Regions from separate parts of the Roseateles sp. T103 genome, predicted to be linked through region 2. Evidence: predicted binding sites of a transcription regulator. Region 2 holds the regulator's gene; the other holds the start of a gene.
What was found. The regulator NrdR, encoded in region 2, represses ribonucleotide reductase genes. The targets are predictions, from matches to a motif close to CACNANATNTNGTG.
Positions count from the first base shown of each region.

Region 1 (15,526 bases), on a different contig from region 2:
TGATGTTGTTCGCAGCCAGCGAATCGGCCGTGACGAAGAAGCCGAGGTTGCGCTTGATGATGCGGCGCTCGTCTTCGCTCAGTCCGTTCGGGTCCTTCCACAGCGCGATGTCGCGAGACATGTTGATCTCTTGCGGCATCCAGTGGTTCGCGCAGGTGGCGAGGTACTTCTCCCAGGCCCACTTGTACTTGAAGGGCACCAGTTGGTTGACGTCGGTCTGGCCGTTGATGATGCGCTTGTCTGCGACGTTGACGCGACGCTGCGACTTGTCGACCGCAGTGCCCGAGGCAGCTTGTGTCTGGCGCTGGGGCGCGTGAGAAGCGGAGACCGTAGCCGCCGCCACCGGCTGCAGTGCCGGAGCGATGTTGGGGCTGGCGCTAGATGCAGCGCTGTGAGAGGGCTTCAGGTCGTCTTCCCAAACCAGCATGGTGGATTTCCTATCGAGTCGAATTATCAGAGTGTTGTGTCGAAAACACCAAGGACTTCTTGACAGCGCGCGCATCGCGCTGTTGCTGAGTTGCATCGAAATGCATCAGGCACAAAGTCCTCGGCATCGTCCTTCGGTGCAGACCCATCGGCCGGACAAGCCGATGAACACGGGGCAAACGGGCGATGAGCATCTTTCTCATCGCCCACTCACGGCCTTACTGACAAGCCTCGCAGTCCGGGTTGTCGATGGAGCAGAACTTGATGTCGGTGGCGGGCACCGCCTCTTCCGTTGCCGCTGCCACTGCAGCCGGCGCCGATGCCATCACCGGTGCCGATGCCGACACTGCGTTGAGCTGTCCCGCCTTGGACACCGTGCTCTTCTCGGCATGAGTGGCGCCGATCGTGCGCAGGTAGTAGGTCGTCTTCAGGCCGCGCTCCCAGGCCAGCTTGTAGGTCTCGTCCAGCCTCTTGCCCGAAGCACCGGCCATGTAGATGTTCAGGCTCTGCGCCTGGTCGATCCACTTCTGGCGTCGCGCAGCGGCTTCCACCAGCCACACCGGCTCCACCTCGAAGGCCGTCGCATACAAGGCCTTGAGCTCCTCGGGCACGCGGTCGATGCGGCGCAGCGAGCCGTCGAAGTGCTTGAGGTCCATGACCATCACGTCGTCCCACAGGCCCAGCTTCTTCAGATCGCGCACCAGGTACTCGTTGACCACGGTGAACTCGCCGGAGAGGTTGGACTTCACCGACAGGTTGCCGAAGCAGGGCTCGATCGATGCGTCGACGCCGATGATGTTGGAAATCGTCGCGGTCGGCGCAATCGCCACGCAGTTGCTGTTGCGCATGCCGTGGGCGGCGATGCGCTGGCGCAGCGCGTTCCAGTCCATCGTCGTCGAGCGATCGACCTCGACGTAGCCGCCGCGCTGCTCGGCCAGCAGGTCCAGCGAATCGATAGGCAGGATGCCGCGGTCCCACAGCGAGCCGCGGTAGCTGGAGTAGCGACCGCGCTCCTCGGCCAGTTGGGTCGAGGCCCAGTAGGCGTAGTAGCAGACGGCTTCCATCGAGCGATCGGCGAACTCCACCGCGGCTTGCGACGCATAGGGCGTGCGCAGCTGGTACAGCGCATCCTGGAAGCCCATCACGCCCAGACCCACCGGACGGTGGCGCAAGTTGGAATCGCGCGCCTTCTTGACCGCGTAGTAGTTGATGTCGATGACGTTGTCGAGCATGCGCATCGCCGTCGACACCGTCTTCTTCAGCTTCTCATGGTCGATGCCGCCGTCCTTCAGATGCTGGGCCAGGTTCACCGAGCCCAGGTTGCAGACCGCGATCTCGTTGTCGTTGGTGTTCAGCGTGATCTCGGTGCACAGGTTGGACGAATGCACCACGCCCACATGCTGCTGCGGCGAGCGCACATTGCAGGCATCCTTGAAGGTGATCCAGGGATGGCCGGTCTCGAACAGCATGGTCAGCATCTTGCGCCACAGGTCTTTGGCCTGCATGCGCTTGAAGGGCTTGATCTCGCCGCGGTCGGCCTTGGCCTCGTAGGCCACATAGGCTTCCTCGAAGGCCTTGCCGAACTTGTCATGCAGGTCCGGGCAGCTCGACGGCGAGAACAGCGTCCAGTCACCACCCTCGATCACGCGGCGCATGAACAGGTCCGGAATCCAGTTTGCGGTGTTCATGTCGTGCGTTCGGCGGCGGTCGTCGCCAGTGTTCTTGCGCAGCTCGAGGAACTCCTCGATGTCCAGGTGCCAGCTCTCCAGATAGGCGCAGACCGCACCCTTGCGCTTGCCGCCTTGGTTGACGGCCACCGCGGTGTCGTTGACCACCTTCAGGAAGGGCACGACGCCCTGGCTCTTGCCGTTGGTGCCCTTGATGTGCGAGCCCAGCGCGCGCACCGGGGTCCAGTCGTTGCCCAGGCCGCCAGCGAACTTGGACAGCAGCGCGTTCTCCTTCAGCGCCTCGTAGATGCCTTCGAGGTCGTCGGACACCGTGGTCAGGTAGCAGCTGGACAGCTGCGAGCGGCGCGTGCCGGAGTTGAACAGCGTCGGCGTCGAGCTCATGAAATCGAAGCTGGACAGCACCTCGTAGAACTCGATGGCGCGCGCCTCGCGGTCGATCTCGTTGAGCGCCAGGCCCATGGCCACGCGCATGAAGAAGGCCTGCGGCATCTCGATGCGCGTGCCGTCCACATGCAGGAAGTAGCGGTCGAACAGCGTCTGCAGGCCCAGATAGTCGAACTGCAGGTCGCGCTCGGCCTTCAGCGCAGCGCCCAGCTTGGCCAGGTCGTACTGCTGCAGCTTGTCGTCCAGCAGCTCGGCCTGCACGCCCTTCTTGATGAACTGAGGGAAGTACTCGGCGTAGCGCGTGACCATCTCGGCCTGCGTCACCTCTTCGCCGAGGATCTCCTTGCGGATGGTGTGCATCAGCAGGCGGGCGGTGGCGCGCGTGTAGGCCGGGTCCTTCTCGATCAAGGTGCGCGCGGCCAGGATGGCGGCCTTGTAGACCTCGTCGATGGGCACGCCGTCGTACAGATTGCGCTTGGTCTCCGCCAGGATGGGCTCGGGCTTCACGTCGGCGCCCAGGCCCTCGCAGCTGGAACTGATCAGCGCCGACAGCTTGGCGAGGTCCAGCGGCACGCGCTGACCCTTGTCGGTGACCATCAGGCCGGCTTCCTGCACCGCGGCCTGCGCCGCCTCACCCTTGGCCAGACGCTCCTGCGCACGGCGCTCGCGATAGAGCACGTAGGCGCGCGCCACCTCGTGATGGCCACCGCGCATCAGGCCCAGTTCGACCTGATCCTGCACATCCTCGATATGAAAGGTGCCGCCGCTCGGACGCGAGCGCAGCAACGCACGCACCACCGCCTCGGTCAGGCCATCCACCGTCTCGCGCACGCTCGCCGACGCCGCACCCGTGGTGCCGTGCACCGCGAGGAAGGCCTTCATCAGCGCCACCGCGATCTTGCTCGGCTCGAAGGCCACCACCGCGCCATTGCGGCGGATGATCTGATAGGCCTCGTAGGCGGAGTGCTTGGCGGTCGGTTCGGCTGCCTGGGCACCGGGCAAGGGTTCCGCGTGCGATTGGACGGCGATGCTCTGCATAGGTTTCCTCGTCTGATGGGTTCTTGTGTGTCGCTCGGCAATAGCAAGACCCGGCACGCTCAGAGCGTGCGCGGGAATCGCTCATGCAAAGTGGGGTAATTGGGCGAGCGGCGGACCTCGGCATCGGTCCCGCTCGCCTTCGCCTCACCGCTGCCACCCCGCGCGCCAGCAGCAGGTGCTGCGACGCAGTCGACGAAGGCGGCAAAGTGAGAGCGCATGGCTTGTTTGCTCGGTCAGCAGGATAGCATGGAAGGACACTATATCTGGGGCCCTCAGGGCCTTCAAGCACTACCAATAGCGTGCGAACCCCATTGACCCGGAGCACGGAAAGCACTAGCCCGCGGGCCGTAAGTAGCGCGCCACGCTCGCCCTGCAGCCCTTGAAACGGCGTTGTGCATCGACGCCATCGGTGCAGCGCATTCCGGGCCTAGAAAGCACGCGGCCCACAGCGCGAAATCGCCTGCCAGACCGCATCAATGCTGAGCTCCTGCCAGACCGCAGCGCTGCAGGCCGTGCGCCAGCCCTGACAGCGCGCGTCACGCGCGGAAACAATGCGTCACAGCTTCGCCGGACCTGCCGGCGCGATCAGCTCGCGCTGTCCTCGCTGATGCCAAGGCGCGCCATGCGGTAGCGCATCTGTCGGAGCGACAGCCCCAGCGCCGCGCCAGCCGCGGTGCGATTGAAGCGATGGCGTGCCAGCGCGCGCAGCAGGATGCTGCGTTCCACCTCGTCCAGATAGACGGCCAGGTCCGCCGGCAGCTCGGCCTGACCAGCGTCGCCTGCAGGCTGAGCGGCAGCTTGCGCTGCGGGCGCGATCGTGCTGGGCCCCTCCGGCACGTCGAGCGCGCCGAACTGCGAATCGTCCAGCAGGGCCTCGGGCAGCCCGAGATCCTCGGGGCCGATTTGCTCGCCTCCCGAAAGTGCCAGCGCGCGATGCAGCAGGTTCTCCAGCTCGCGCACATTGCCGGGAAAGGCGTAGCGCTGCATCTGGCTCAGCGCCGCCGGCGTGAGCCGCGGTGCCGGCGAGACACCGGCGTCCTCCGCGATGCGCTGCAGCACCCGCTCGCTGATCGCAGCCAGATCCTCCAGCCGCTCGCGCAGCGGCGGCACGCGAATCTGGATCACGTTGAGCCGGTAGAACAGGTCCTGGCGGAAACGCCCGGCCGCCACCTCGGCGGCCAGATCCTTGTGCGTGGCGCTGACGATGCGCGTGTTCACCGGCGCCTCGGCCACCGCTCCCACCGGACGCACCGAGCGCTCCTGAATGGCGCGCAACAGCTTGCTCTGCATGGCCAGAGGCAGGTCGCCGATCTCGTCGAGGAACAGCGTGCCCCCCTGCGCGGCCTGGAAGAAGCCTTCGCGGTCCTCGTTCGCGCCGGTGAACGCGCCCTTGCGATAGCCGAAGAACTCGGCCTCCAGCAGCTGCTCGGGAATCGCGCCGCAGTTCACCGCGATGAAGGGCTGCTCGGCACGCGCACTCACCTCGTGGATGGCGCGCGCGACCAGTTCCTTGCCGGTGCCCGACTCGCCGTGCAGCAGCACCGGAGCCATGCTCCTGGCCACCTTGGTGATCAGTGCGCGCACCTGCTGCATCGCCGCCGACTCGCCGACCAGACGCCCGAGCGCGCCGCTCGCCACGCCGCCGGAACCGCCGCGGTCGCTGGCCCGAGTGCGCGCGCTGCGCGCCTCGCCGCGCGGGTTGCGCGCCACCGGCTCCGTCTGCGGAGGCGGCAAGCGGCCCAGAGCCGAAGCGACGACGCTGCGGAACTGCCGCAGGTCCACCGGCTTGGTGAGGTAGTCGTAGGCGCCCGCCTTGAGTGCCTCCACCGCGTTCTCGGCCGAGCCGTAGGCAGTGATGACGAGCGCCTTCTCCGCACGACCCTGCTGCTCCAGCCAGTTCAGCACATCCAGGCCCGTGCCATCGGGCAGTCGCATGTCCGTGATCACCGCGCTGTAGGCGTGCTGCTGCAGATGCGCGATTGCCTCCTCCACCGAGCCGGCGGTATCCATCTCGTAGCCCTCGCGCAGCAGGGTCAGCTCATAGAGCGTGCGCAGATCGGGCTCGTCGTCGACGACCAGGAGGCTGAAATGATCGGTCATGTCGCAGTGTTGTGCGGGGTCGGGATGCGTCGCAGGCTGAGCACGAACTCGTTGCCGGCCAGGTCCGCATCGTCGCGGCGGCGATAGTCGATGCGTCCACCATAGCGTTCGCACAGCTCGCGGCAAATATACAGACCCAGCCCGGAACCGCGGCTGCGCGTCGAGAAGAAGGGCTCGAACAGATGGCGTTCGACCTCGGGAGCGATCGCCGGGCCGCGGCTCAGTACCGCCAGTTCGGCGCTCTGCTCCGACACCGCCTGCAGGCTCACGCGCACGCTGCCCGGGCCGGGCTCCGCATGGCGTAGCGCGTTGTCGAGCAGATTGACCAGCACGCGTCGCAGATGTTCGGTATCGAACAGCAGCACCAGCGGCTGCGGCGGCAGACTGCAAAGCAGGGGGCTGTCGGCGCCGCCGGGCAGCTTGTTGGTCTGCGCCCAGTCAGCGCAGGCTTCGGCGACCAGCGCCGTCGCATCGAGAGGCACCGGTTGCGGCGCAATGCCGGGCGCCACCTCCATCACATCGTCGACGATGCGCTTCAATCGCTGCACATTGGAGGCCACCATCTCGGTGAGCCGCCGCTGCGGCGCCGAGGCGCAATCCTCGGCGAGCAGCGCGTTGGCCTGGTCGATGGCCGCCAGCGGATTGCGGATCTCGTGCGCGATACCGGCCGAGATACGCCCCATCGCCGCCAGCTTCTCCTGCCGCGTGCGCGCCTGCACGGTGCGCAGGTCCTCGATGAAGAGCACGCACAGATCCTCGCTCGCCTGCGGCTCTCGCTGGCGGGTGAAGCGCATGCGCAGCCGCAGCGCGCGCTGCAGCCCGCCCCCGAAATCGAGCTGCACGTCGCGGCCCTCCTCCGGCCAGCCCCGCTCGCCGAAGGCACGCTCGACGGCCTGTACCAGTGATGCCCAAGCCGGCACGCCGCGAAGCTGGAAGGGCGCCCGACGGGCCGGGGTGCCGCCAGCACCGGCCAGCAGCGCCCGCGCCGCGGGGTTGGCTGCACGCACGCGGCCACGCCGGTCGACGACCAGCACGCCCTCCTGCATCTCGTCGATCACCAGCTGGCTCAGCTGTGCCTGCTGGCGCGCCAGTTCCAGGCTGCCGCGCGCCGCGCGCTCCTCTCCGGCCAGCCGGCTCGCCAGTTCACTCGCCAGCAAGCCGATGACAAACAGCCCGCTTCCGGCCAAACCAGCCTGCGTGAGCCTCAGGCCCGGATCGGCGCCGCCCAGCACCGCCCACCACGCCACGCCCAGCAGGCCCAGCGCAGCCATCGCCGCAGTCGCCAGCACCTGCAGCCGCGGTGTCAGAACCCCGGCCATCAGCACCGGCAGCACGAAAAGCGCGCTATAGCTGACGCTGCCGCTGCCGTCCAGCGCATGCAGGCCGCCGAAGACAAGCAGGTCCAGGCCTATGGTGGCCAGCCATTGGGGACTGCTCAGCCGCGCCATCGCGTGCGCCGAGGCATCGCGGTGCAGGGCCGGCAGCAGCCACATAGCCAGTGCCGCCACGGCATACAGCGCGGACAGGGGCAGCGCCCAGCGCGGCGTCGCCACGCCCATCAGGCTGGCGATGGTCTGCATGGCCAAAAGGATCAGGCCGAGGGCCGAGCGCGCGGCGAGGAAAGCACGGTACAGGCGCTGAAAGGCCCCACCGCGGCTCGTCGAGCGCCGCTGCGGCTTGGAGAAGAAGAACTGCGAGTCTTCGTTGGCGCTCGGAGCGGAGGCGGCAGGCCCCCACGCGACCTCGTCACCCTCGTCCAGGCGGCTGGGCCCGAACCAGGACAAGCCACTGTCGCCGGTCTCGGCGCGCGCCCTGCGCTGCGCGTCGGGACGGAAGGGTCCGCTCATGAGGGATGTCTGGCCTCGTGTGCGGTGCGGTGCGCAGCGCTGCAGAAGTAGCCCCCGCGGCCCGGCAGGGCCTCGTCCACCGGCAGATGCAGCCCGCACTCAGCGCAAGCGACGATCTCCTGGGCCCCCGGCTTCGCTGCCTCAGCCCCTGGCATTTCGGTCTTGCCACGCGGCATGCGCGGGCGCGCGCTCTTGAAGCCCAGCAGCAAGGCCACCAGTCCCAGCCCGAGGATCAGCAGAAGGAATTTCATGGGAGCCTGGGCTCGAGTCAGTAGCCGGCGCTGCGTTGTAACAGCACCTCGATCACGAAGCGCGATCCGGCATACGCCAGCAGCAGCAAGGCAGCGCCGAAGTACAGCCAGCGCGTCGCGCGCCGGCCGCGCCAGCCGAACACGCGCCGACCGGTGACCAGGCCGGTCAGCACCACCCAGCCCAGCACCGACAGCAGGGTCTTGTGATCCCAGCGCCACTGTGGCGTGAACCACCAGCCGAGCAGCAGCGCCAGCGACAGCACCACCACGCCGGCGGCAACGAACTGGAAAGTCAGGCGTTCCAGCCGGAGCAAAGGCATGCCCAGCGTGGTCGGCGGCTTCTTCTGGCGCAGCAGCCGCTCGGCGCGATTGAGCATGGCCGCGTGCAGCACGGCCACGCCGAACAACCCATAGGAAGCCAGTCCCAACGCCCAGTGCAGCGGGGCCCAGGGCGATGCGGCCTGCGGCCTTGCCTCGCCAGGGAAGCCCCAGGCCAGAGCCACGCCCAACGCGGCCAGCACGGCAAGCACACGCCGCACGCCGGGCAAGGGCACCAGCCGGCTCTCGATCAGATAAACCGCGATCACCAACCAGAGCGTCATCGACAGCGCCGGCGCAAAACCGAACCGCGCGCTGCGCGGCTCGATGCCCAGGCCGGCTATGTCGACGATGAGTGCGAACAGATGCGCAAGCCAACCCAGCACCAGCAGCAACTGCACGACACGCCGGCCGCCCGAGCCGCCCTCGGCTGGCACGGTGCCACGGGTATCGCTCGCGACGGCAGCCGCACCGCCATAGGCCAGCAACGCGGCCAGACTGGCGAGGGCCAGCAGCGCACCGGCAGCACCGGGAGTGGCGAACGATAAACTCATGGCCAAAGTGTACTTTTGCGCGACCGGCCTTTTCAGTCGGCGTGCCTATTTATGGCCTCCACCCTGACCGACCGCCTGAGCCAGCTCGTCAAGACGATGCGCGGCCAGGCCCGCATCACCGAAAGCAATGTGCAAGACATGCTGCGCGAGGTGCGCATGGCCTTGCTCGAAGCGGACGTGGCCCTGCCCGTGGTGCGCGACTTCATCGCCCGCGTCAAGGAAAAGGCGCTGGGCCAGGAGGTGGTCGGCTCGCTGAACCCCGGCCAGGTGCTGGTCTCGGTGGTGCACAAGGAACTCGCTGCCACCATGGGCGAGGGCGTGTCCGACATCAATCTGGCTGCGCAGCCGCCGGCGGTGATCCTGATGGCCGGCCTGCAGGGCGCCGGCAAGACCACGACCACCGGCAAGCTGGCCAAGCACCTGATCGAAAAGCGCAAGAAGAAGGTACTCACCGTCTCGGCTGACGTCTACCGCCCCGCGGCGATCGAGCAGCTCAAGACGGTCAGCAAGCAGGCCGGCGCCGAGTGGTTCCCGTCCGCACCGGAGCAGAAGCCGCACGACATCGCGCTGGCCGCGATCGACTACGCCAAGCGCCATTACTTCGATGTGCTGCTGGTCGACACCGCCGGCCGCCTGGCCATCGACGAAGCGCTGATGGCCGAGATCAAGGACCTGCATGCGGTGCTGAATCCGGTCGAGACGCTGTTCGTCGTCGACGCGATGCAGGGCCAGGACGCCGTCAACACCGCCAAGGCCTTCAAGGACGCACTGCCGCTGACCGGCGTGGTGCTGACCAAGCTGGACGGCGACTCGCGCGGCGGCGCGGCGCTGTCGGTGCGCCAGGTCACCGGCGCGCCGATCAAGTTCGCCGGCGTGTCCGAAAAGATCGACGGCCTGGAAGTCTTCGACGCCGAACGCCATGCCGGCCGCGTGCTGGGCATGGGCGACATCGTCGCGCTGGTCGAGGAGGTCACCAAGGGCGTGGACCTCGCGGCCGCCGAGAAGCTGGCCAACAAGCTCAAGAGCGGCGACGGCTTCGACCTGAACGACTTCCTCGCGCAGATCTCGCAGATGAAGAAGATGGGCGGCCTGTCCAGCCTGATGGACAAGCTCCCGACGCAGATGACCGCCAAGGCCGGCCAGGCCGATATGGACAAGGCCGAGCGCGACATGAAGCGCATGGAAGGCATCCTCAACGCGATGAGCGCCAAGGAGCGCGCCAACCCCGCGCTGCTGCTCGACGGCAAGAGCAAGGCCAGCCGCAAGCGCCGCATCGCCAGCGGCGCTGGCGTGCAGATCCAGGACGTCAACCGCCTGCTCAATCAGTTCGAGCAGATGCAGGGGATGATGAAGAAGATGAAGGGCGGCGGCCTGATGAAGATGATGAAGAAGATGGGCGGCATGAAGGGCCTGGGCGGGATGATGCCGCCGGGCTTGAAGTAGCCCAACCCCTACGCGCTGCGCGCGCCCTCTCAAGGGGGCCGAGCCTGGACTCAAACCGTCCTGAGGATGGTTTGTGACTGACGAGGGGCAAGGCCTCTGGGCCTTGCTGCATCGGCGGCCCGGCAGAGCCGGATCGTCGAGCTTCGCTCGATCAATGAATCAGCATCATTCAAGCAGCGCCTGCGCGAACTCGCGCGCGCTGAAGGTCTGCAGGTCTTCGAGCTTCTCGCCAACGCCGATGAAGTAGACGGGAATGGCCCGCTCGCGCGCGATCGCCGCGAGCACGCCGCCCTTGGCGGTGCCATCGAGCTTGGTAACGACGAGACCAGTCAGGCCCAGCGCATCGTCGAAGGCCTTCACCTGCGCCAGTGCGTTCTGGCCGGTGTTGCCATCCACGACCAGCAGCACCTCATGCGGCGCGCCCTCCTGGGCCTTGGCGATGACGCGCTTGATCTTCTTGAGCTCCTCCATCAGATGGAGCTGCGTGGGCAGACGGCCGGCGGTATCAGCGATCACCACGTCACAGCCACGCGCGCGACCGGCGACCACAGCATCGAAGGTCACCGCGGAGGGGTCGCCACCCTCCTGGCTGACGATCTCCACGCGGTTGCGGTCGGCCCAGACATGCAACTGCTCACGCGCCGCAGCACGGAAGGTGTCGGCCGCAGCGAGCAACACCTTCTGATCTGCATCGGCGAGGTGGCGGGTCAGCTTGCCGATGCTGGTGGTCTTGCCGGCGCCGTTGACGCCCACCACCATCATCACCGTGGGGCTGTGCTCGCCGACGACCAGCGACTTCTCCAGCGGGCGCAGCAGATCGCTCAGCGCCTCGACGAGCAGGCCGCGAACGGCAGCCGGATCGGTGGCCTTGGCTTCCTTGACGCGACGCTTCAAGTCTTCGAGCAGAAACTCGGTCGCCTTCACGCCAGCATCAGCCATCAGCAGCGCGGCCTCCAGCTCTTCGTATAGATCGTCATCGATCTGCGTGCCGGTGAAAACCTGGGCGATGCTCGAGCCGGTCTTGCGCAGACCCTGGCGCAACTTGTCCAGCCAGCTCTTGCGTTGCGGCGCTTCCGGCGCGGCAGCAACAGGCAGCGCCTCGGCCGACGACGGGGCGGCCGGGGTCAGGTCTTGCGCAGCCGGAGCATCGGCGGCGGGCGCCTCAGCTGCCGGCTGCGCAGCGGGCGTCGCGCCACCGCCAAACTTCTTCTTGAAGAAACTGAACATCAGGGACTCGTGAAGTGGAGCCGCCAGTGACACAGACTGACAGCACCGCAGGTGGATTCATCGCGCCGAACGCAGGGCTTGCATTGTCTCCGAAATCTGTGGCTATAATGGCAGGCTCTTAGGCGCTTTAGCTCAGTCGGTTAGAGCGACGGAATCATAATCCGCAGGTCCGGGGTTCGAATCCCTGAAGCGCCACCAGAACAAGAAGCCGACGGCCCGAGCACTGCTCGGGCCGTTTTGCATTAGCCCGCCGCTTGCTTGCTCGACTTCATCAACGCAGCCACTGGACACATACCATGTACCGCTGTGCCTCCACCCTCGCCGCCTTTGCGGCTGCCACGGTCTGCATCTCTGCTGAAGCCCAGGTGCACCGCCAGTTCCCAGCCCATGCACTGCGTGGCGAACTGGTCGTCCTGCAGACACCCGATGCCACGCTGAATGGCCGCGCCGCCAAGCTCGCGCCCGGCGCTCGCATTCGTAGCGACAACAACATCTTGCTCACACCCGCCAGCATCGCCGGACAGAAGCTGTCCGTGCATTACACGGTGGAAGCTGTGAGCGGCATGCTGCTGGACGTGTGGGTGCTCAACGCTGCCGAACTGGCCAACAAGACCTGGCCCCGGACCGCGCAGGAAGCAGCCACTTGGGCCTTCGATGCCGGCACGCAGACCTGGCTAAAGCGCTGACCGCGACGGAGACCGAGATGAGCAGTAACGAGGCCCAAATGAAGAAGGTTTACATCAAGACCTTCGGCTGCCAGATGAACGAGTACGACTCGGACAAGATGGCCGATGTACTGGGCGCTGCCCAGGGTTACGAAAAGACCGACGACCCGGAAGCAGCCGACCTGATCCTCTTCAATACCTGCTCGGTGCGCGAGAAAGCGCAGGAGAAGGTGTTCTCCGACCTAGGCCGCGTCAAGCACCTGAAGGAAAAGGGCGTGCTGATCGGCGTTGGCGGTTGCGTGGCCTCTCAAGAAGGCGCCGCCATCATCGAGCGCGCGCCCTATGTGGACGTGGTGTTCGGCCCGCAGACCCTGCACCGCCTGCCGCAGATGCTGGCCGCGCGCCAGGAGCAACGCCGCCCGCAGGTGGACATCAGCTTCCCGGAGATCGAGAAGTTCGACAATCTGCCGCCGGCCAAGGTGGAAGGCGCCAGCGCCTTTGTCTCCATCATGGAAGGCTGCTCCAAGTACTGCAGCTACTGCGTGGTGCCCTATACGCGCGGCGACGAAGTCTCGCGCCCCTTCGAGGACGTGCTGACCGAGATCGCCGGCCTTGCGGACCAGGGCGTCATGGAGATCAACCTGCTGGGCCAGAACGTCAATGCCTACCGCGGCAGGATGGGCGACACCAGCGAGTACGCCGACCTCGCGCTGCTGCTCGAGTACGCGGCCGAGATCCCCGGCATCCGCCGTCTGCGCTTCACCACCAGCCATCCGAACGAGTTCAGCCCGCGGCTGATCGAGGCATACGGCAAGGTGCCGCAGTTGGTGAATCATCTGCACCTGCCGGTGCAGCATGGCAGCGACCGCATCTTGATGGCGATGAAGCGCGGCTACACCGCGCTGGAATTCAAGAGCATCATCCGCAAGCTGCGCGCGATCCGTCCCGACATCCGCATCGCCAGCGACTTCATCGTTGGCTTCCCGGGAGAGACCGAGGACGACCACGCCAAGCTGATGAAGCTGGTCGAGGACGTGGGCTTCGACGCCTCCTTCAGCTTCATCTTCAGCCCGCGCCCCGGCACGCCAGCGGCGAACCTGGAAGACACGACGCCCTACGAGACCAAGGTCAACCGCCTGCAGCAGCTGCAGGCGGCGATCGAGGCCAACGCGATCCGCATCAGCGAGACCCTGGTCGGCACGACGCAGAAGATCCTCGTCACCGGCAATGCGCGCAAGGATGCTAGCGAACTGATGGGGCGCACCGAGTGCAACCGCATCGTCAACTTCAAGGGTCATCCGCGGCTGATGAACCAGCTGATCGACGTGACGATCACACAGGCCTTCGCGCACTCGCTACGCGCTGAGGTGCCGGTGACGGAAGGAGCCGAGGCAACCTCGCTCAACGCCTGAGCGTCAGGCCCCACTGGGGCAGCGCGATGGCCACAATCATCAGGCCGTAGCCAGCCATCTTGCCGTCCCGGCCCAGCAGGGCCAGCGCGGCGACGACGCCCAGGCATCCACCCAGGCCTCCCCACAGGGCCAAGCGCTTCCAGGGCAGGCTCTTCAGCTCACGCCGCCACAGCAGCTTGAGCCCCATGGCCATCAGCGCGGCGACCACCCACGCGGGTGCGAACAGGTTGACGAGGTGCCACAGTGCGTCCAGAGGGCTCATCAGCAAATTTTATAATTCGCTTATGTCTGTGTTCGCCCTCGGTCTGAACCACAACTCCGCGCCGGTGGACCTGCGTGGTCGTTTCGCGTTCTCGCTCGAGCAGCTGGCACCGACCCTGCTGGGCTTCCGCCAGCAAGTGCAGACCCGCCTGCCCAAGCGCGACCCGGCCCTGCCGGAAGCGGCGATCCTCTCGACCTGCAACCGCACCGAGCTCTATGTGGCCGGCAGCCCTGCCCTCGTGCAGCCCGCGGTGGACTGGTTGGCCGAGGTCGGCGGCGTTGGCAGCAGCGCGCTGCTCGACCATGCCTATGTGCTGGAGGGCGGCGCCGCAGCGCGCCATGCCTTCCGCGTGGCCAGCGGCCTCGACTCGATGGTGCTGGGCGAACCGCAGATCCTCGGCCAGATGAAACAGGCGGTGCAGCAGGCCGGCCACGCCGGCACGCTGGGCACCACGCTGCATCAGCTCTTCCAGCGCAGCTTCTCGGTCGCCAAGGAAGTACGCAGCTCCACCGAGATCGGCGCGCATTCGATCAGCATGGCTGCGGCCTCGGTGCGCCTGGCCGCGCAGCTGTTCGAGGATCTTGCCACCATCAAGGTGCTGTTCGTCGGTGCCGGCGAGATGATCGAGCTGGTCGCCACGCACTTCGCCGCCAAGACGCCCAGGCACATGGCGGTGGCCAACCGCACGCTGGAGCGCGGCGAGAAGCTGGCCGGGCGCCTCGGCGCCGAGGCGATCCGCCTGTCCGACCTGCCGCAGCGCCTGCATGAGTTCGATGCCGTCGTGTCCTGCACCGCCTCCAGCCTGCCGCTGATCGGCCTGGGCGCGGTGGAGCGCGCGCTGAAGACCCGCCGCCACCGCCCCATGTTCATGGTCGACCTGGCGGTGCCGCGCGATATCGAGCCCGAGGTCGCGCAGCTCGACGATGTCTACCTCTACACCGTCGACGACCTCTCGGCGCTGGTGCAGACCGCCGGCGAAAAGCGCCAGGCCGCGGTGCAGCAGGCCGAGGCCATCGTCGAGGCGGGTGTGCAGAGCTTCGTGCACTGGCTGGGCCAGCGCCACACCGTGCCGCTGATCCAGGCCTTGCATGCCCAGGCCGAGGATTGGCGCGAGCACGAGATCGCCCGCGCCCGCAAGCTGCTCGCCCGTGGCGAGGACCTGGACACCGCGCTCGAGGCATTGGCCAAGGGCCTGACACAGAAAATGTTGCACGGCGCGCTGGCCGAGTTGCATGCCGCCGACGGCGAACAGCGCGTGCAGCTGGCGCAGACGGTCTCGCGCCTGTTCCTGCGCAACAGTCCCCGCGATCCGGCCGAGCATTAGCGACGACGGCATCCCAGCCCTGCCGCGCGGCGCGCCATCTGCTGCCGCCCCGTTCCTGCTCACCGGACCGCCTGCATGAAAGACTCGCTGCGCCAGCAATTCGAACGCCTCGCCCTGCGCCTGGCCGAGCTGGACACCACACTGGCCGACGGCCAAGTCGCCGCGGACATGAAGCGTTATCGAGCGCTGACCAAGGAACAGTCCGAGGTCTCCGGTCTGGTCGAGCGCTACCGCCGCTACCAGCAGCGCGAGGCCGACCTGGCCGCGGCGCGAGAGCTGCTCGCCGACCCGGAGATGGCCGAGATGGCCCGCGAGGAGATCGCCGCCGCCGAGGCCGACATCGCCCGCCTGCACGAGGAGCTGCAGCTGGCGCTGCTGCCCAAGGATCCCGACGACGAGCGCCCAGCCTTCCTGGAAATCCGCGCCGGCACCGGCGGCGACGAGTCGGCACTGTTCGCCGGCGATCTGGCGCGCATGTACATGCGCTTCGCCGAGAGCCAGGGATGGAAGACCGAGATCCTCTCGGCCAACGAGTCGGACCTCGGCGGCTACAAGGAACTGGTGCTGCGCATCGAGGGCGACAAGGT
Region 1 covers NZ_JBXVVS010000004.1:281,597-297,122, forward strand. The annotation lists gene AC2EBS_RS13785 (ribonucleotide-diphosphate reductase subunit beta) at 1-427, opposite strand, end outside; gene AC2EBS_RS13790 (ribonucleoside-diphosphate reductase subunit alpha) at 645-3,536, opposite strand; gene AC2EBS_RS13795 (sigma-54-dependent transcriptional regulator) at 4,122-5,636, opposite strand; gene AC2EBS_RS13800 (sensor histidine kinase) at 5,633-7,483, opposite strand; gene AC2EBS_RS13805 (PP0621 family protein) at 7,480-7,734, opposite strand; gene AC2EBS_RS13810 (cytochrome C assembly family protein) at 7,752-8,606, opposite strand; gene ffh (signal recognition particle protein) at 8,658-10,049, shown strand; gene ftsY (signal recognition particle-docking protein FtsY) at 10,215-11,276, opposite strand; tRNA gene AC2EBS_RS13825 (tRNA-Met) at 11,398-11,474, shown strand; gene AC2EBS_RS13830 (hypothetical protein) at 11,573-11,962, shown strand; gene miaB (tRNA (N6-isopentenyl adenosine(37)-C2)-methylthiotransferase MiaB) at 12,001-13,353, shown strand; gene AC2EBS_RS13840 (hypothetical protein) at 13,343-13,615, opposite strand; gene hemA (glutamyl-tRNA reductase) at 13,638-14,939, shown strand; gene prfA (peptide chain release factor 1) at 15,015-15,526, shown strand, end outside.
Region 1: the regulator NrdR is predicted to act here: its motif matches at 3,792-3,805, upstream of AC2EBS_RS13790 (ribonucleoside-diphosphate reductase subunit alpha).

Region 2 (15,526 bases):
CCGACGAAGGCGTGCATGATGCCCCAGATGGTGCCGAACAGGCCGATGTAGGGCGAGACCGAGCCCACCGAAGCGAGGAAGGACAGGTGCGATTCCATCGCGTCGAGCTCGCGCTGGAAGCTGGCGCGCATCGCGCGGCGTGCGCCGTCAAGCAGGGCGCCGGCATCGCCGACGCGGCGCTCGCGCAGCTTGAGGAACTCGCGCATGCCGGCAGCGAAGATGCGCTCCAGCGGCGCGCCGTCCATGCGGCCGTTGACGCTGGCAAAGAGGTCGTTGAGGTTCTTGCCGGACCAGAACTCGGTCTCGAAGCTTTCGTTGGCCGTCTTGATGCGGCCCAGCGCGAAGAACTTGGTGAAGATCACGCTCCAGCTGGCCAGCGACATCAGCAGCAGACCGGCCATGACGAGCTGGACCGGGAGGCTGGCATGCAGGATCAGGCTGACGATGTTCAGATCTTGATTCATAGGCTCAGGTCTTGTTCAGTGCCTGCAGTATGGCCGCAGGAATGCGGCAGGGTTTGAGGTCGGTGGCGGCGACGCAGCCGATGCGGATCTCGCCCTCGGCCAGCAGCTGCTCACCGCGGCGTGCCTGCTGACGGATCAACAGGCTGGCGCGGCCGCAGTCGATCAGCTCGACGCTCACCTCGATCCAGTCGTCCAGCTTCGCCGGGCTCAGGTAGCGCAGCCGCGCTTCGCTGACCACGAAGAGGGCGCCGGTGTCGTGGCGCATGCGTTCCTGCTCGAAGCCGAGAGCGCGCAGCCACTCGGTGCGCGCGCGCTCGAGGAACTTCAGGTAGTTCGCGTAGTAGACGATGCCGCCTGCGTCGGTGTCCTCGTAGTAGACGCGCAGGCCATGGCTGAACGGGGACGTGCTCATGCCTTGGGCTGCAGCACCTGGCCAAGACGGGCCACCGCTTCGATCAGATCGTCCATGCTGCTGGCGAAGGAGAGGCGCACCCAGCGCTCTGCTCCGTGGCGACCGAAGTCGCGGCCGGGCGTCAGCGCCACATGGGCGCGGCGCATCATGTCGAAGCAGAAGTCCCAGCTGTCGTCCGAGAACGCCGAGCAGTCCATCCAGACGTAGAAGGCGCCGTCTGGCTGCACCGGCACCTTGAAGCCGAGCTGCTGCAGAGCCGGCACGATGGCGTCGCGGCGCGCACGGAACTCGGCGCGACGGCGCTCGTATTCGGCGAGGGTGTCGGGCTCGAAGCAGGCCAGCGCTGCGTGCTGCGCCACGCTGGAAGCGCAGATGAAGAGGTTCTGTGCCAGTCGCTCCAACGCCGGCACCAGCGCCTCGGGCAGCACCAGCCAGCCCAGCCGCCATCCGGTCATGCCGAAGTACTTGGAGAAGCTGTTCACCGAGACGATGTCGTCGCCATAGGCCAGCGCGCTGTGGCCGAAGCGATCCTCGTAGCTCAGGCCCAGATAGATCTCGTCGACGATGGTCACGCCGCCGCGCGCGCGCACCGCCTGCACGATGGCCTGCATGGCTTCGGGCGTGATCGAGGTGCCGGTGGGATTGCTCGGCGAGGCGAGCAGTACGCCGCGCGTGGCGTCGGTCCAGGCCGCTTCCACCTGAGCGGCGTCAAGCTGGAAGCGCTGCTCCGGCCCGCAGCTCAGTAGCACCGCTTCGGCGTCTGCGGCGGCGACGAAATGGCGGTTGCAGGGGTAGCAGGGGTCGGGCATCAGCACCTGGTCGCCGCGCTCGAACAGTGCCAGGCAGGCCAGCTGCAGCGCCGCCGAGGCGCCGGCGGTGACCATGATGCGCGAGGGCGCGATCTGCAGGCCGAAGCGCTCGCCATACCAGGCGGCGATGCACTCGCGCAGCGCGGGCAGGCCCAGCGCCGGCGTGTACTGGGTGTGGCCGCTCTCGATGCAGGCTTGCGCGGCACGCTGCACGGCCGCCGGCGCGGTGAAGTCGGGCTCGCCGATGTTCAGATAGATCATGCGCCGGCCGCCCCGAGCCGGGTCGCAGGCCGGGCTGCGTGCGATCTCGGCGGCAGCCTTGGCGCACTCCATCACGTAGAAGGGCTCGATATGGTCGAGCCGGCTCGCCAGCTTCATCGTCGATGCGCGTCTTTGCTGATGCGTCGTGCGACTTTAGGCAGCGCTTAGCGTGCCGCGCCGCGACCGGCCTGCTGCACTTCCAGCGGGCGCAATTCGCCGGCAGCACGGTCCAGCACGCCGTTGACGTACTTGTGGCCATCGGTGCCGCCGAAGGACTTGGCCAGCTCGACCGCTTCGTTGATGGCGACCTTGTAGGGGATGTCCACGCAGTGCTTGAGCTCGTAGGCGCCGATCATCAGGATGGCGTGCTCGATCGGCGAGAGCTCGGTGGTCTTGCGGTCGACGTGGCGCGAGAGCACGGCATCCAGGTCGGCGGCTTCGGTGATGCAGCCGTGCAGCAGCGCGTCGAAGTGCGCCGCGTCGGCCTTGGCGAAGCCGTCCTGCTCACGCATGTGCGCGTCGATCACGCCGGCGTCCTCGCCGGAGATCAGCCACTGGTACAGGCCCTGCATCGCGGACTCGCGCGAGCGGCGACGGGCCGACTTGGGCTGGGCGCGCTTGGCGGCGGGCTTGCTGGGGGTATTGGGCATGGGTAGGAGAGTCCTGTCGATCAGCGCAGCGTGCGCAGCAGATTGGCCATCTCCACCGCGACGCGTGCGGCATCGCGGCCCTTCTCGTCGGCACGGGCCCAGGCCTGGGCTTCGTTCTCTACGGTCAGGATGGCATTGGCGACGGGAATTTGCGCGTCCAGCGAGACGCGCGTGACACCGGCACCGCTCTCGTTGGCGACCAGCTCGAAGTGGTAGGTCTCGCCACGGATGATGCAGCCCAGCGCGACCAGCGCGTCGTAGTCGTCGCTTTCGGCCATCGCCGATAGCGCCACCGGCACCTCCAGCGCACCGGGCACGGTGACGTGGCGGATCGCCGACTGCGCGACGCCCATGGACGCGAGTTCCTCCAGGCAGCTCTTGGCGAGCTGGCCGGTGAGCGCGTCGTTGAAGCGCGCCTGCACGATGCCGATGCGCAGTTCGCGTCCGTCGAGATTGGCCGCCTGGCCCTTGTCTGCTGCTTGCATAGGAATCGTGGCCGTTCAGGCCTTGTTGTCGAAGGCGACGAAGCCGGTGACTTCGAGGCCGTAGCCGGTCATGCTGGGCATGCGGCGCGGGCTGCCGAGCAGCTTCATGCGCTGCACGCCGAGCTCGCGCAGGATCTGCGCGCCGACGCCGTAGGTGCGCAGGTCCATCGTGCCGGGTTGGGCACTGCCGCCGCGGCCGGCCAGCCGCTGCTCGAGCGCATCGGCCTCCTCGCCGCAGTTCAGCAGCACGGCCACGCCACGGCCGGCACGCTGGATCTCGGCCAGTGCGGCGGGCAGGGGCCAGGAGTGCGGCGTCGCGCCGGTCTCCAGCAGGTCCAGCACCGACAGCGGCTCGTGCACGCGCACGGGCACTTCGTCCTGCGCCTGCCACTGGCCCTGCGACAGCGCCAGATGCAGCGCGCCTGTGCGGTCGCGGAAGACCTGGCAGTCGAAGCTGCCTTGCGCGGTCTGCAGCTTGCGCTGCTGCACGCGCTGCACCAGCGACTCATTGCGGCTGCGGTACTCGATCAGGTCGGCGATGGTGCCGATCTTCAGGCCGTGCTCCTTGGCGAAGATCTCCAGGTCCGGCAGCCGGGCCATGGTGCCGTCGTCCTTCATGATCTCGCAGATCACCGCGGCGGGCGTCAGGCCAGCCATGCGGGCGAAATCGCATCCAGCCTCGGTATGGCCGGCGCGCATCAGCACGCCGCCGTCCTGCGCCTGCAGCGGGAAGATATGGCCGGGCTGCACGAGGTCTTCAGCCTTGGCATTGCGCGCCACGGCGGCTTGTACCGTGCGGGCACGGTCGGCCGCCGAGATGCCGGTGGTGACGCCGGTGGCCGCCTCGATCGACACGGTGAAGGCGGTGCCGTGCTTGGTGCCGTTGCGCGTGGCCATCGGCGGCAGCTGCAGCGTCTCGCAGCGCTCGCGGGTCAGCGTCAGGCAGATCAGACCACGGCCGTACTTGGCCATGAAATTGATTGCTTCGGGCGTCACGTGGTCGGCCGCCAGCACGAGGTCGCCCTCGTTTTCGCGATCCTCTTCGTCGACCAGAATGACCATGCGACCGGCTGCCAGTTCGGCGACCAGCTCGGGAACGGGTGAAATTGGCATGGCCGCGATTGTAGGCGGGCGGGGCGAGGGTTTGCCCGCAAGGGGGGACAGGCTGTTCGGGCTAGCTCGCCCAGAGGGCGTGACCGTCTCGTGGTCGGGCGCGCAGGCGCAGGTCGCCGCCGACGCGGGCAATGTCCAGCCATTGCAGTTCGACAGCCTCGCCCAGCGACGCCAGTGGCCCGAAAGCGGCGATTTCGCGGCCCTGGCCGAGCAGCTTGGGGGCCAGATAGATGAGGTACTCGTCGACCAACCCTGCCTTGACCAGCGAGCCGTTGAGCTTGTGGCCCGCCTCAACATGCAGCTCGTTGATGCCACGCCTGCCGAGGTCCATCAGCATGGCCGCCAGATCGACTTTGCCGCCGGGTCCCGGCATGAGGGCGATCTCGCAAGCTGGCGAGGCGAGGGCGGCTTCGCGCTCCGGATCGGTTTCGGCGGCGTAGATCAGCACCTGGCCGGGCGGCGCGAGCAGCCGCGCATCGGCAGGCGTCTCGAGCCGCGAATCGACCACCACGCGCAAGGGCTGGTGGTGGGTCTCGACCAGCCGCACGTCCAGGCGTGGGTCGTCGTCGCGCACGGTGCCGATGCCAGTGAGCACCGCATTCGCGCGACGGCGCCAGGCATGGCCGTCGCGACGGGCTTGCTCCGCGGTGATCCACTGGCTCCGACCATCGGGCAGCGCGGTGCGGCCATCCAGCGAGGCCGCGACCTTCATGCGCAGGTAGGGGCGGCCGCGGATCATGCGCGAGAAGAAACCGATGTTCAGTTCGCGGGCCTCGTCGGCCAGCAGACCCAGCTGCACCTCGATGCCGGCGGCGCGCAGCCGGGCCAGGCCCTGTCCGCCGACGAGTGGGTTCGGATCGCCGACAGCCACCACGACGCGGGCCAGGCCTGCGGCGATCAAGGCATCGCAGCAGGGTGGGGTGCGCCCATGGTGGGAACAGGGTTCCAGCGTCACATAGGCCGTGGCACCGGCTACTGCATGGCCGCGATGCGACGCATCGCGCAGGGCCATCACCTCGGCGTGGGCCTCTCCGGCGCGTTGGGTGTGGCCCTCGCCGAGCAACCGTCCGTCGGCCGACAGGATCACGCAGCCGACGCGCGGATTCGGATCCGACAGGCCGACGGCCAGCTCGGCCAGCGCGAGCGCTCGGCGCATCGCGCCCAGATCGTCAAGGACAGGAGCGGTGGGTTCGGGAAGCATCGCCGCAGTCTAGCGGCTGGCGCCCAGCCCTCGCGCCAGCCGCTCAGGGCTGGTGCTGCACCGTGCGGCTGTCGAAGAAGAAGCCGTTGGCTGGGTCGAAGGCTCGTCCATTCGGGCACCCGGCTGAAGCACGGACGACCAGGTAGTTCTGTCCAGTCAGGGCTGTGCTGACCTTGCTGTAGCTGGCCGGATGTTCCAGGTTGCTGATCACGCCGCTGCCGTCGTAGTCGGCGCTGTAGCGGCAGATCCTGTAGTCGGAACTGCCCAGGGCAATGTCGGCGACCTGTGCCTGGCCGCTCCAGTTCGGGGGCGACTCGCTGTTGGCATAGACGGCGCAGAAGTAGCGCACGCCGTCGGTCTGGGTGTTGATGGCCGATGCCGGAGCATCGTCGAAGCACTGATATGCCGGCGTCGGATGCTGCTCGGCCGGCGTGACCGTGACCGTGATGTCCAGCGGCAGGGCGCTGCTGCTCGGTGCGATCGGATCGGGCGTGTCGCCCGTAGAAAAGCGCACATGGCCGCTCAGCAGGTAAGCGGTGATGTTGTTGTTGCACAGCGCGGCAATGTCGGCCGTGCTGATCGAGGCGCTGCTCGAGCCCTCCGACAGGCCGCTGCAGCGGCTGATGATCACGCCACTGTTGTTGTCGAAGACCCAGGCAATGCTGCCGCTCTGCGGGGGCTTGAACACACTGCGGCCGTCGCCCAGATCCTTGGCATCGAGCGGAATGCTGGTGTTGCGGCCCAGCGGGCGCCGTGTCGGGCTGCCATCCGGGGGAACCGTCAGGGCCGCGCTCAGCTTGGGATCGACCCGAGCGATGACGCTGCGCAGCCGAACGGTCTGCGTTTCATCGGCACGGTCCTTCCAGCTGACGCTTACCTCGACGGTCTGGGCGCTGCCGTCCGCTGCGGGTGTCACGGTGCGCCGCAGCTTGAAGCTTGCATTGGCGCTCGCGTCGCCGACGCCGGGTGGCTCGTCACTGATGATCTGGTCGAAGCTGATCGTCTCTGACGGAGTCGCCTCGTCACGCACAAGCTGCGAGTAGGCGCGCAGCGATTCGAGGTCCTGCTGGGCTATGCGCACTGCCTCGCTGCGCTGTTTGGCGACATCGGCGCTGCGACGCATATTGCTCTGCATGCCCACCATGGCAACCATGCCGAAGGCCATGATGAGCAGCGCGACCAGCGCCTCGATCAAGGTGACGCCGCCTTGGCGTCTGCGCAGGGCCGTCGGGTTCATTGCGTGTCCGTCCAACTGCCCGGCACGCGCACGAAGCTGCCGCGCTGGTTGCTCAAGGTATTCAGCACGTCAGAGCGATAGACGATGTCGGCCGTGCCGGAGGCGCTGAGCGAGCCTTCGACGAGCAGCGCCCCGGTGAGCATCGCCGGCATGCCGCTGCCATTGCTCCAGCTGGCGTCGCCACGCGCGTAGACCAATCCACTGATCTTCATCGGGCCGTCGATCAACACAGAACCGTCGCTGATGAGGATCAGCGGGTCTTGGTCTGAGCCCAGCTCAAGATTGCTGCGCAGCGCGAGCAGGCCGTCCACCCAGATCAGCCGAGCGCCCTGGGCGTAAGCCGTCTGTACGGCGGCGCTGCAGTCGTCGCTGCAATTGATCCGACGTGTCGCCGGCTGATCGCGATAGGTCGCCGCAGACATGCCGAAGAAGTTGAAAAAGAACCTCTCGCTCGATAGAGCGGCCAGCGCGGCATCGTCGGCGATCTGGGCGGCTTTCACCGGCGTGCCGGGAAGGCTGCTCGATCGCACGGTGCTGCCGATCAATGCCCCGCCGCTGTGCAGCAGCAGACCGTTCGCGCTGGATTCTGCGTTGTGCAGACCGAGCCCAGCGCTGCCGAGGTCGATGCTGCCCCGCGCCACCACCGGACTGGCAGGCGGCGTCTTCAGGGCGCTGAGCAGCGCGAGATCCACCGTGGCCGTCGCGGTGGCGAAACCTGCGGCCACCGCTGCCGTGCCACTGGAGCCACAGTTGCTCAAGGTGTCGGTGCAAGCCGTCACGGTGGCGCGCACCACGCCGGGCCGGTTCACCGGCGTGAGGGCGATCCCGAACATGGGCTGGAACTGTTGAGACGATGGGGCAGCAAGACTCTTGGTCTCGCCATCGCCGCGGCAGACGCACTTCAGCCCCTGATCTGCAGTGATGATGCAGGCCGCTACGGGCGTGCTGCGGTTCAGGTCGGTCGTGATCGTGCGCGCAGCGTCGATGTTCAGATATCGATCCCTGAAGCTGCTGGCCTGGCCGGCATCGTCAGTGCAGGAGGCGTCGATCAGGCCGCTGTTCAGTCGGGCAATCGTCCACTCAAGGCCGGCCTCAGCGGTTTCGGCTGCCATTCCGGAGCGGTAGTAGTTGGATGAGATGCGCTGCTCGAAGAGCAGGTTCCGGTTCGCGTAGGCGGCCATCATCGCGATGATGAAGAACAGCACCATCACCACCACCAGGGTAGTGGCGCCGCGCTGGGCCTGGCGATTGCGGCTGCTCATGCCGGGCAGCTCCCGCTGATCGCATCGTTGCGCAGGCGTGCCGTCAGATGGACGCTGCGTACGACTGCGGGGTCATGGACTGCGCGCCCGGCCAAGCGGATGTCCACATGGCGTAGCTGCTGGATGAAGGGTTGGCAGACGGTGCCTGCCGGGCAGGGCCTTGGACAGAACTCCTCGAGCGGCACGGACTGCGTATGGATGCTGGCATCGAAAGAGGTGACTTCCAGCGTGGCCGGATCCGTCAGCGGTTGCCACTTGCCGCCGGTGCGGAACTGAAGCGTGCCATCCACCAGGCGGAAGCCGAACAGCTCGCGCTTGTCATCGACCTCGTTGTCCTCTGGCGCTTGGGGGTTGCTGGTCTTGCGGTTGTCGGCAAGGCTGTAGTCGTAGGTCAGGCCGTCGCCCTTCTCGGTCAGTGCGACCGCTCCGTAGGCGCTGCGCTCGAGCGGCTGCCCGGCGGCCCAGACGCCGTTCTGCGGCAAGACCCAGAAGCCCGTGCGACGCAGGTCTCGCAGCATCAGGTCTGCTGCGGCCCGGAGGTCTTGCTGCACCTGTGTCTCCAGGACCAGGCGGCGATGGTCGGCGAGCTGATTGGTCGTCAGCGTGATGGCGCCCGCAGTGATGATCAGGCCGATGGTCAGGCCGACCATCAGCTCCACCAGGCCCAGGCCGCGCTGGCGCTGCCGGTTCATGAGCTGGGGCATCGCCTGTAACCTCCGCCAAAGGAACCGTCGGGGTCGCATACCAGCACCCGACCTAGGCCGCTCACACGCGCCTCCAGCCTGTAGCCCCGGTTGCCGACCACGGCGACCGATGCACCGGCCTCGTTGGCCAGCGTGGCATGCGGGGTGATGAAGGTGATGGCGGCCGAACCCGCGCTGGGTACCAGCGTCACCCCTTGACCGGCACTGAAGCGGTTCACCTTCAGCGGCAATTGGTTGGCAAAGCCGCCCGGACATTCGCTGCCCTTTGGATTGAGGCAGTTGCAGATGCCGATCTTGCCCTGAACGTGTACGACGTAGCAGCTCGTCTGGCTGTTCGAACTGAAACGCATGGTGATCGCGCGTGCGCGCAGACCGCCCTCGGAGCGGGCATAAGCCAAGTCCGTGCTGAGTTCCTGGGCAATCGCCTCTACCCGGCGTCGGTTCATCAGGTCCGCAAAGGACGGCGCGGCCACCGCGAGCAGCACACCCAGAACCGCCATGACCACCAGCAGTTCAATCAGGGTGATGCCGAGGAGCAGCATGCGCCTGTCCATGCTCATTGGGCCCAGCACCCGGTCTGCGTCGAACCGTAGTTCAGCGTCCCGCCGCTGAGCGTGACCCACATTTGGGCGCACTTCGAGTCGGCCGCCTGGGCCTTGTCGCTGATGGCGCTGGCGGTGACGGTATAGCCGCCCGCAGAAACGTCGCTCAGGCTGAGTTGGTAGTAGCCCTTGGCTGAGCTGGAGCTGTTGAAGCCGAGTGTCTCCAGCTTGTCGGCATAGCTGGCGCTATTGGCTCGCCAGCGCTCCTGTGCCTGCTGAACCAGGCTCAGTGCTGCCACGGCATCGCTGCGCCGGCCCTTGCGCACATGCTCGGTATAGACCGGCAGGGCGATGGCGGCCAGGATGGCCAGGATGGCGACCGCGACCAGCAGTTCCACCAAGGTGAACCCCTGTAGCCTCCCATCCCGGCACATCCTTGTCCTGAAGGAAAAGGTCTGCCGCTCCATGGTCGGATTATCGGAATCAGTCTGTTCGTGAAATCGTTCACGAACTGCCGCTTGTCAGCCTTGCGCGGCCGTTCGTCAACGGGGGCTCGGATCAGCCGAGGCAGGGCTTGAGGCCGCCGACCGTTCCAGCGGGTGCGCAGCTGCGCACCCGTCCGGCGATGCTGACCACATGCCGCACCGCCTCGCCACCCTTCGCGAGTTCCAAGTCGATGCTGCCAGTGCTCGTCACCGAGCCCTGCCGCGCATGGAAGCTCAGGTTGCGGACATTGGCCCGTAGCGTGACCGACCGGCTCGCAGGCAGCCAGTTGGTCTTGAGCACGCTGCCATCGCCTGTGCAAATTGCCTGGCCGTCGGCCTCGCAGCGACAGGCGCCAATGGCCCCGGTGTGGATCACGTAGCAGCTGCCGCCAGCCGGTTGGCCAAAGGCGAACTGGATGGACTCGCGCCCGCGCACCGCCTCGGCCCGGGCTTGCTGCAGATCCACCATCACCGATTGAGCGGCAACCTGCAGTCGCTGTCGAAGTACAAACCGGTCCAGTGCCGGAAGGATGGCCGAGAGCAGGATGGCCAGAATCGCGACGCTGAGCAGCGCTTCGATCAGGCTGTGACCGCCTTGTGTCGCGATCTGGGCGGCAGGGGTGCGTGATGTCATGACGCGGCCTCTTTGCTGTGCGTGAACACTGCAGCAAAGCTAGTGCGTCAACCGGCGGGCTTCTGTCCTGCCGGGGAGGGGGCATGCCTCCCTCCAAAGAGGGGCTGGTCAGATATCCCGGATCAGCTGGCGGAACTCGTCCACATCCTCGAAACTGCGGTAGACCGAGGCAAAGCGCACGTAGGCTACCTTGTCGATGCGCTTGAGCTCGCGCATGACGAGTTCCCCCAGCTTGGTTGAGGGCATCTCGCGGGCGCCGCTGGCCAACAGCTTTTCCTGAATGCGCTCAAGTGCGGCGTCGACCTGCTCGATGCTCACCGGCCGCTTGCGCAGTGCCAGCTGCATCGATGCACGCAGTTTTGCCGGGTCGAAGTCGGCGCGCGTGCCGTCCTTCTTGACCACCACCGGCAGCGCAATTTCCGCGCGCTCATAGGTGGTGAAGCGCTTGTCGCAGCCCTGGCAGCGCCGCCGTCTGCGCACCACATCCCCTTCGTCGGACTCGCGAGTCTCGACGACCTGGGTCTCGTCGTGGCTGCAGAACGGGCAGCGCATGCTGGCGGGCCTGCAGTGGTCTTAGCGATAGACCGGGAAGTCGCGGGTCAACGCGGCGACCTTCTCGCGCACCGCGGCGAGGTTGGCCTCGTCATGCGGCTTGTCCAACACATCGGCGATCAGGTGGGCGGTCTGGCGAACCTGCTCTTCCTTGAATCCGCGCGTTGTCATGGCTGGTGTGCCGAGCCGGATGCCGCTGGTGACCATCGGCTTCTGCGGGTCGTTCGGGATGCCGTTCTTGTTGCAGGTCATGTGAGCCGAGCCGAGGATGGCCTCAGCTTCCTTGCCCGTCAGACCCTTGGGACGCAGGTCGACCAGCATCACATGGCTCTGCGTGCCGCCAGAAACAATGCGCAGACCGCGCTCGATCAGCGTGTCAGCCAGCACTTTGGCGTTCTTGACCACCTGCTCCTGGTAGGCCTTGAACTCGGGCGTCAGGGCTTCCTTGAAGGCGACAGCCTTGCCAGCGATGACATGCATCAGCGGGCCGCCCTGGATGCCAGGGAAGATGGCCGAGTTGATCTTCTTGGCAATCTCTTCGCTGTTGGTCAGGATGATGCCGCCACGCGGGCCGCGCAGGCTCTTGTGCGTCGTGGAGGTCACCACATCCGCATGCGGCAGCGGGTTGGGGTAGACGCCAGCGGCGATCAAGCCAGCGTAGTGGGCCATGTCGACCATGAAGTAGGCGCCGATTTCCTTGGCAACCTTGGCGAAACGCTCGAAATCGATGTGCAGGCTGTAGGCCGATGCGCCGGCGATGATCAGCTTGGGCTTCTTTTCGCGGGCCAGGGCTTCCATGGCGTCGTAGTCGATCTCTTCCTTGGCGTTGAGGCCGTAGGAGATCACGTTGAACCACTTGCCGCTCATGTTCAACGGCATGCCGTGCGTCAGATGGCCGCCTTCGGCCAGGCTCATGCCCATGATGGTGTCACCGGGCTGCAGCAGCGCGAAGAACACGCCCTGGTTGGCTTGCGAACCGGAGTTGGGCTGCACGTTGGCGAAGCCGGCGCCGAACAGCTGCTTCAGGCGATCGATCGCGAGCTGCTCGACGATGTCCACGTATTCGCAGCCGCCGTAGTAGCGCTTGCCGGGATAGCCTTCGGCGTACTTGTTGGTCAGCTGGCTGCCTTGCGCCTGCATGACAGCGGGCGAGGTGTAGTTCTCGGAGGCAATCAGCTCGATGTGCTCTTCCTGACGGCGGTTCTCCTGCTGGACGGCTGCCCAGACTTCGGGGTCGACAGAGGCAAGTGTGGAGGTGCTGCGATCAAACATGATGATGGTGGTGGGTCTCAAGGGTTCGAGTTCCTGGCGCCCCAAGCTATACATGGCTCGGTGTGGAACTGCCCAGGCGAACGGCTGAATCCGATCGGAGCCATCTGCTTGAGACGATCCGAACGCTCGCGCTCCCCGGTGGTCCACCACCTCGGGCGACACGCGCCAGCGTGCCGCCTTGATCGCCAGTTACGCGAGGCTCCGAGTGTAACGGAGCGCCGGGCGCGCTTCAGCCGGCCAGAGCCAGCTTGTCGTCGGGAGTGCTCGGAACCGACGGTGCCGGATCGCGCGGTTTCGGCGCGTTCGGAAGGCCCGCAGCCACTGCCTTCAGCATCTCGTGCTCGCCCATGACGCGGCCGACATAGCCACCATCATCGCTGAGGTTTGCCGCGCCGACGTAATAGCGCAGCCCTTCTTCAAGCCCGCCGGCGCGTCTGATGCATTCCTTCAGCACCTGTACACCGACCCGCAGGTTGGTGACCGGATCAAAGGTGGCATGGTTGCCGCCGAAGGCGCGGAACTTGTCGTCGTGCACCCGCGTCATCACCTGCATCAGGCCCTGTGCACCAACTGAACTCTGGGCGAAGGGGTTGAAGCTGGATTCGACCGCGATGATGGCCAGAATGAGCGTGGGCTCGACTCTGGCACGCTGGCCTAGGGTGTAGGCCTCCTGCACCAGGCGGCTGACCGGCTCGGGTGCCACCTTGTAGCGACGTGCCAGCCAGTTGGCCACCGCTGCCTGTTGACGGGGCAGGGCTTTGGGGTCGGTGGCGGTTGCGCGGCTCGCCGCATCGGGTTCATCAAGACCGAAGAGTGCGTTGCCTTCTGCCCCCGCGCGTTCACCGATGCGCGTCTCCAGCCAGTCGTAAACCTCGGCTTCGACCCGGTGACGGAGTTCGGCCTGGCTGTAGAACATCAGCAGCAAGGAAAGCACCACCAGGCCCACCAGAGCCAGTGTGTTGTGGCTGACCACGAGCAGGCCGTGGCCGATGTCCTTGATGAACAGGGAGATGGCGCAGCCGGTTCGGCGGGCCAGGGCACGTGTGGACTCGAATCGCGCTGTCATGTGACTCCTTTCGTCTCCGCCCTTCAGCAGACCCGACAGGCTTGATCGGCCTGCGGACAATCTCGGGCATTGATAATGGACCGGCCTTCATTGCAGGCACACCACCATCTCGTGGGGTGTCCCTTGGTCGGCGTCCATCGGCAGCGATGCATCAACTCAGTCCCTTGGAGTTGACGCGGGTTAACCCTGATCGATCAGGGCAGCGCGGATTCTATGGACCAAAAATAACCCGTCAAGCTCATTGCTTGGAAGCTTAATTACTATTTGTTATGAAATATCGGGACTTGCGCGACTTCATCCACGGCCTGGAGCATGCGGGTGAGCTCCGGCGGGTGGTCGAGCCGGTGTCGCCGCGGCTGGAGATGACGGCGCTGGCCGACCGGGTGCTGCGGCAAGCCGGACCAGCGCTGCTTTTCGAGCGTCCGATCGGGCATGACATTCCGGTTCTCGCCAATCTGTTCGGAACCCCTGAACGAGTGGCCCTCGGCATGGGGGCCGAAAACTTGGCTGATCTGCGGATGGTCGGACAGTTGCTGGCGAGCCTGAAGGAACCCGAGCCACCGCGAGGACTGAAGGACGCTGGCCGGCTCATCCAGATGGCCAAGGCGCTGTGGGATATGAAACCCAGCGTCGTCCGGCGAGCGCCATGCCAAGAGGAGGTACTCGTCGGGTCGGACGTCGATCTCAAGACCTTGCCGATCCAGACCTGCTGGCCTGGCGATGCAGGCCCGCTTCTGACCTGGGGGCTGGTGATCACCCGCGGCCCGCAGTCGGTGCCCAGCCCGCGCCTGCGTCAGAACCTTGGCATTTACCGACAGCAATTGATCGGCCGGCGCCAGCTGATCATGCGCTGGTTGGCGCACCGTGGCGGCGCCCTGGACTTTCGTGACTTCGCGCTCGCCAATCCAGGCCAGCCGTTTCCGATTGCGGTGGCTTTGGGCGCCGATCCGGCCACCATTCTTGGCGCGGTCACACCGGTGCCCGACAGCCTCTCGGAGTACCAGTTCGCCGGGTTGCTGCGCGGCTCGCGCACCGAACTGGTGGACAGCGGCGTCGGTGAGGCCGGACGCATGCTGCAGGTGCCGGCCAGCGCCGAGATCGTGCTGGAGGGGCATATTCCCGCCGCAGCGGCCGGCTATGAAGGCGTCAGCGAGGACGGCGTGCCATTGAAGGAGAAGGGCGGATACCTGCATGCCCTCGAGGGGCCGTTCGGCGACCACACCGGCTACTACAACGAGCAGGACTGGTTCCCGGTGTTCGAAGTGGCGCGACTGACCCGACGCAGCCAACCAATCTATCACTCGACCTACACCGGCAAGCCGCCGGACGAGCCCGCCATCCTGGGCGTGGCTCTCAACGAGGTCTTTGTGCCCATCCTGCAAAAGCAGTTTCCAGAGATCGTGGACTTCTATCTGCCGCCCGAGGGCTGCAGCTACCGCATGGCCGTGATTTCGATCCGCAAGGCCTACGCCGGGCATGCCAAACGAGTGATGTTCGGGCTGTGGAGCTTTCTGCGCCAGTTCATGTACACCAAGTTCATCGTGGTGGTCGATGACGACGTGGACGTGCGGGACTGGAAGGAAGTGGTGTGGGCGATCACCACCCGCATGGATCCGGTGCGAGATACCACCCTGGTCGAGAGCACGCCGATCGACTATCTCGACTTCGCATCGCCGATCAGCGGCCTGGGTGGAAAGATGGGATTGGATGCGACGAACAAGTGGCCTGGCGAGAGCTCGCGCGAATGGGGGCGCCCGATCACGATGGAGGCGGACGTGCAGCAGCGTGCGGACGCGCTCTTCGAGCGCTTGTTCGGCGGCTCAGCCCCAGCATGAGCTGCGGGGCTTGATGCCGACGCCAGACTGCGCTACTGTTCGCTTGCCTTTTTGAAGGCACTCCAACTGGCGCAGTCTCTGCGCGCCAGGAGCCCTGCGGCAGATGGCCGCGGAGCCCCACTGATGGCATCAGCCATCCGGCCCCTTCCGGATCCGCTCCGGAAGGGGCTTGTCATTTGTGGGGCCTGCGCACCTCAATGGCCCAGGCGAAGAGCCAGCCATTCATAGATCACATAGCGACACTGCGCATAGCCCTGCACCGAGGGCAGCCAGTCGCCGACAACAAGCGGCAGCCCAGTCGCCCGACCACCAACCGGCGCTGGCGCCAGAGACAGCGTCTGCTCATCCACCAGCACCCGGAAAGCGCGCAGCGAGCGAGGCATATGCTGAACATGCGTGACCAGCAAGACGCGCTGGATGCCGTGCTGCTTCAGCAAAGGCAGGCTGAACTGAGCGTTCTCACGCGTGTCGCGCGACTGGCTTTCGGCGAACAGCAGCTTCATGCCGTACTCCTGTTCGACCACCTGTCGGGCGAGGGGCGC
Region 2 covers NZ_JBXVVS010000001.1:970,289-985,814, forward strand. The annotation lists gene tolQ (protein TolQ) at 1-464, opposite strand, end outside; gene ybgC (tol-pal system-associated acyl-CoA thioesterase) at 469-876, opposite strand; gene AC2EBS_RS04235 (pyridoxal phosphate-dependent aminotransferase) at 873-2,063, opposite strand; gene nusB (transcription antitermination factor NusB) at 2,111-2,596, opposite strand; gene ribH (6,7-dimethyl-8-ribityllumazine synthase) at 2,617-3,081, opposite strand; gene ribBA (bifunctional 3,4-dihydroxy-2-butanone-4-phosphate synthase/GTP cyclohydrolase II) at 3,097-4,194, opposite strand; gene ribD (bifunctional diaminohydroxyphosphoribosylaminopyrimidine deaminase/5-amino-6-(5-phosphoribosylamino)uracil reductase RibD) at 4,256-5,395, opposite strand; gene AC2EBS_RS04260 (type IV pilus modification PilV family protein) at 5,439-6,632, opposite strand; gene AC2EBS_RS04265 (pilus assembly PilX family protein) at 6,629-7,894, opposite strand; gene AC2EBS_RS04270 (PilW family protein) at 7,891-8,598, opposite strand; gene AC2EBS_RS04275 (prepilin-type N-terminal cleavage/methylation domain-containing protein) at 8,583-9,140, opposite strand; gene AC2EBS_RS04280 (type IV pilin protein) at 9,155-9,607, opposite strand; gene AC2EBS_RS04285 (GspH/FimT family pseudopilin) at 9,699-10,259, opposite strand; gene nrdR (transcriptional regulator NrdR) at 10,368-10,811, opposite strand; gene glyA (serine hydroxymethyltransferase) at 10,833-12,083, opposite strand; ZMP/ZTP riboswitch at 12,147-12,286, opposite strand; gene AC2EBS_RS04300 (lytic transglycosylase domain-containing protein) at 12,313-13,149, opposite strand; gene AC2EBS_RS04305 (UbiD family decarboxylase) at 13,419-14,984, shown strand; gene AC2EBS_RS04310 (YdcF family protein) at 15,179-15,526, opposite strand, start outside.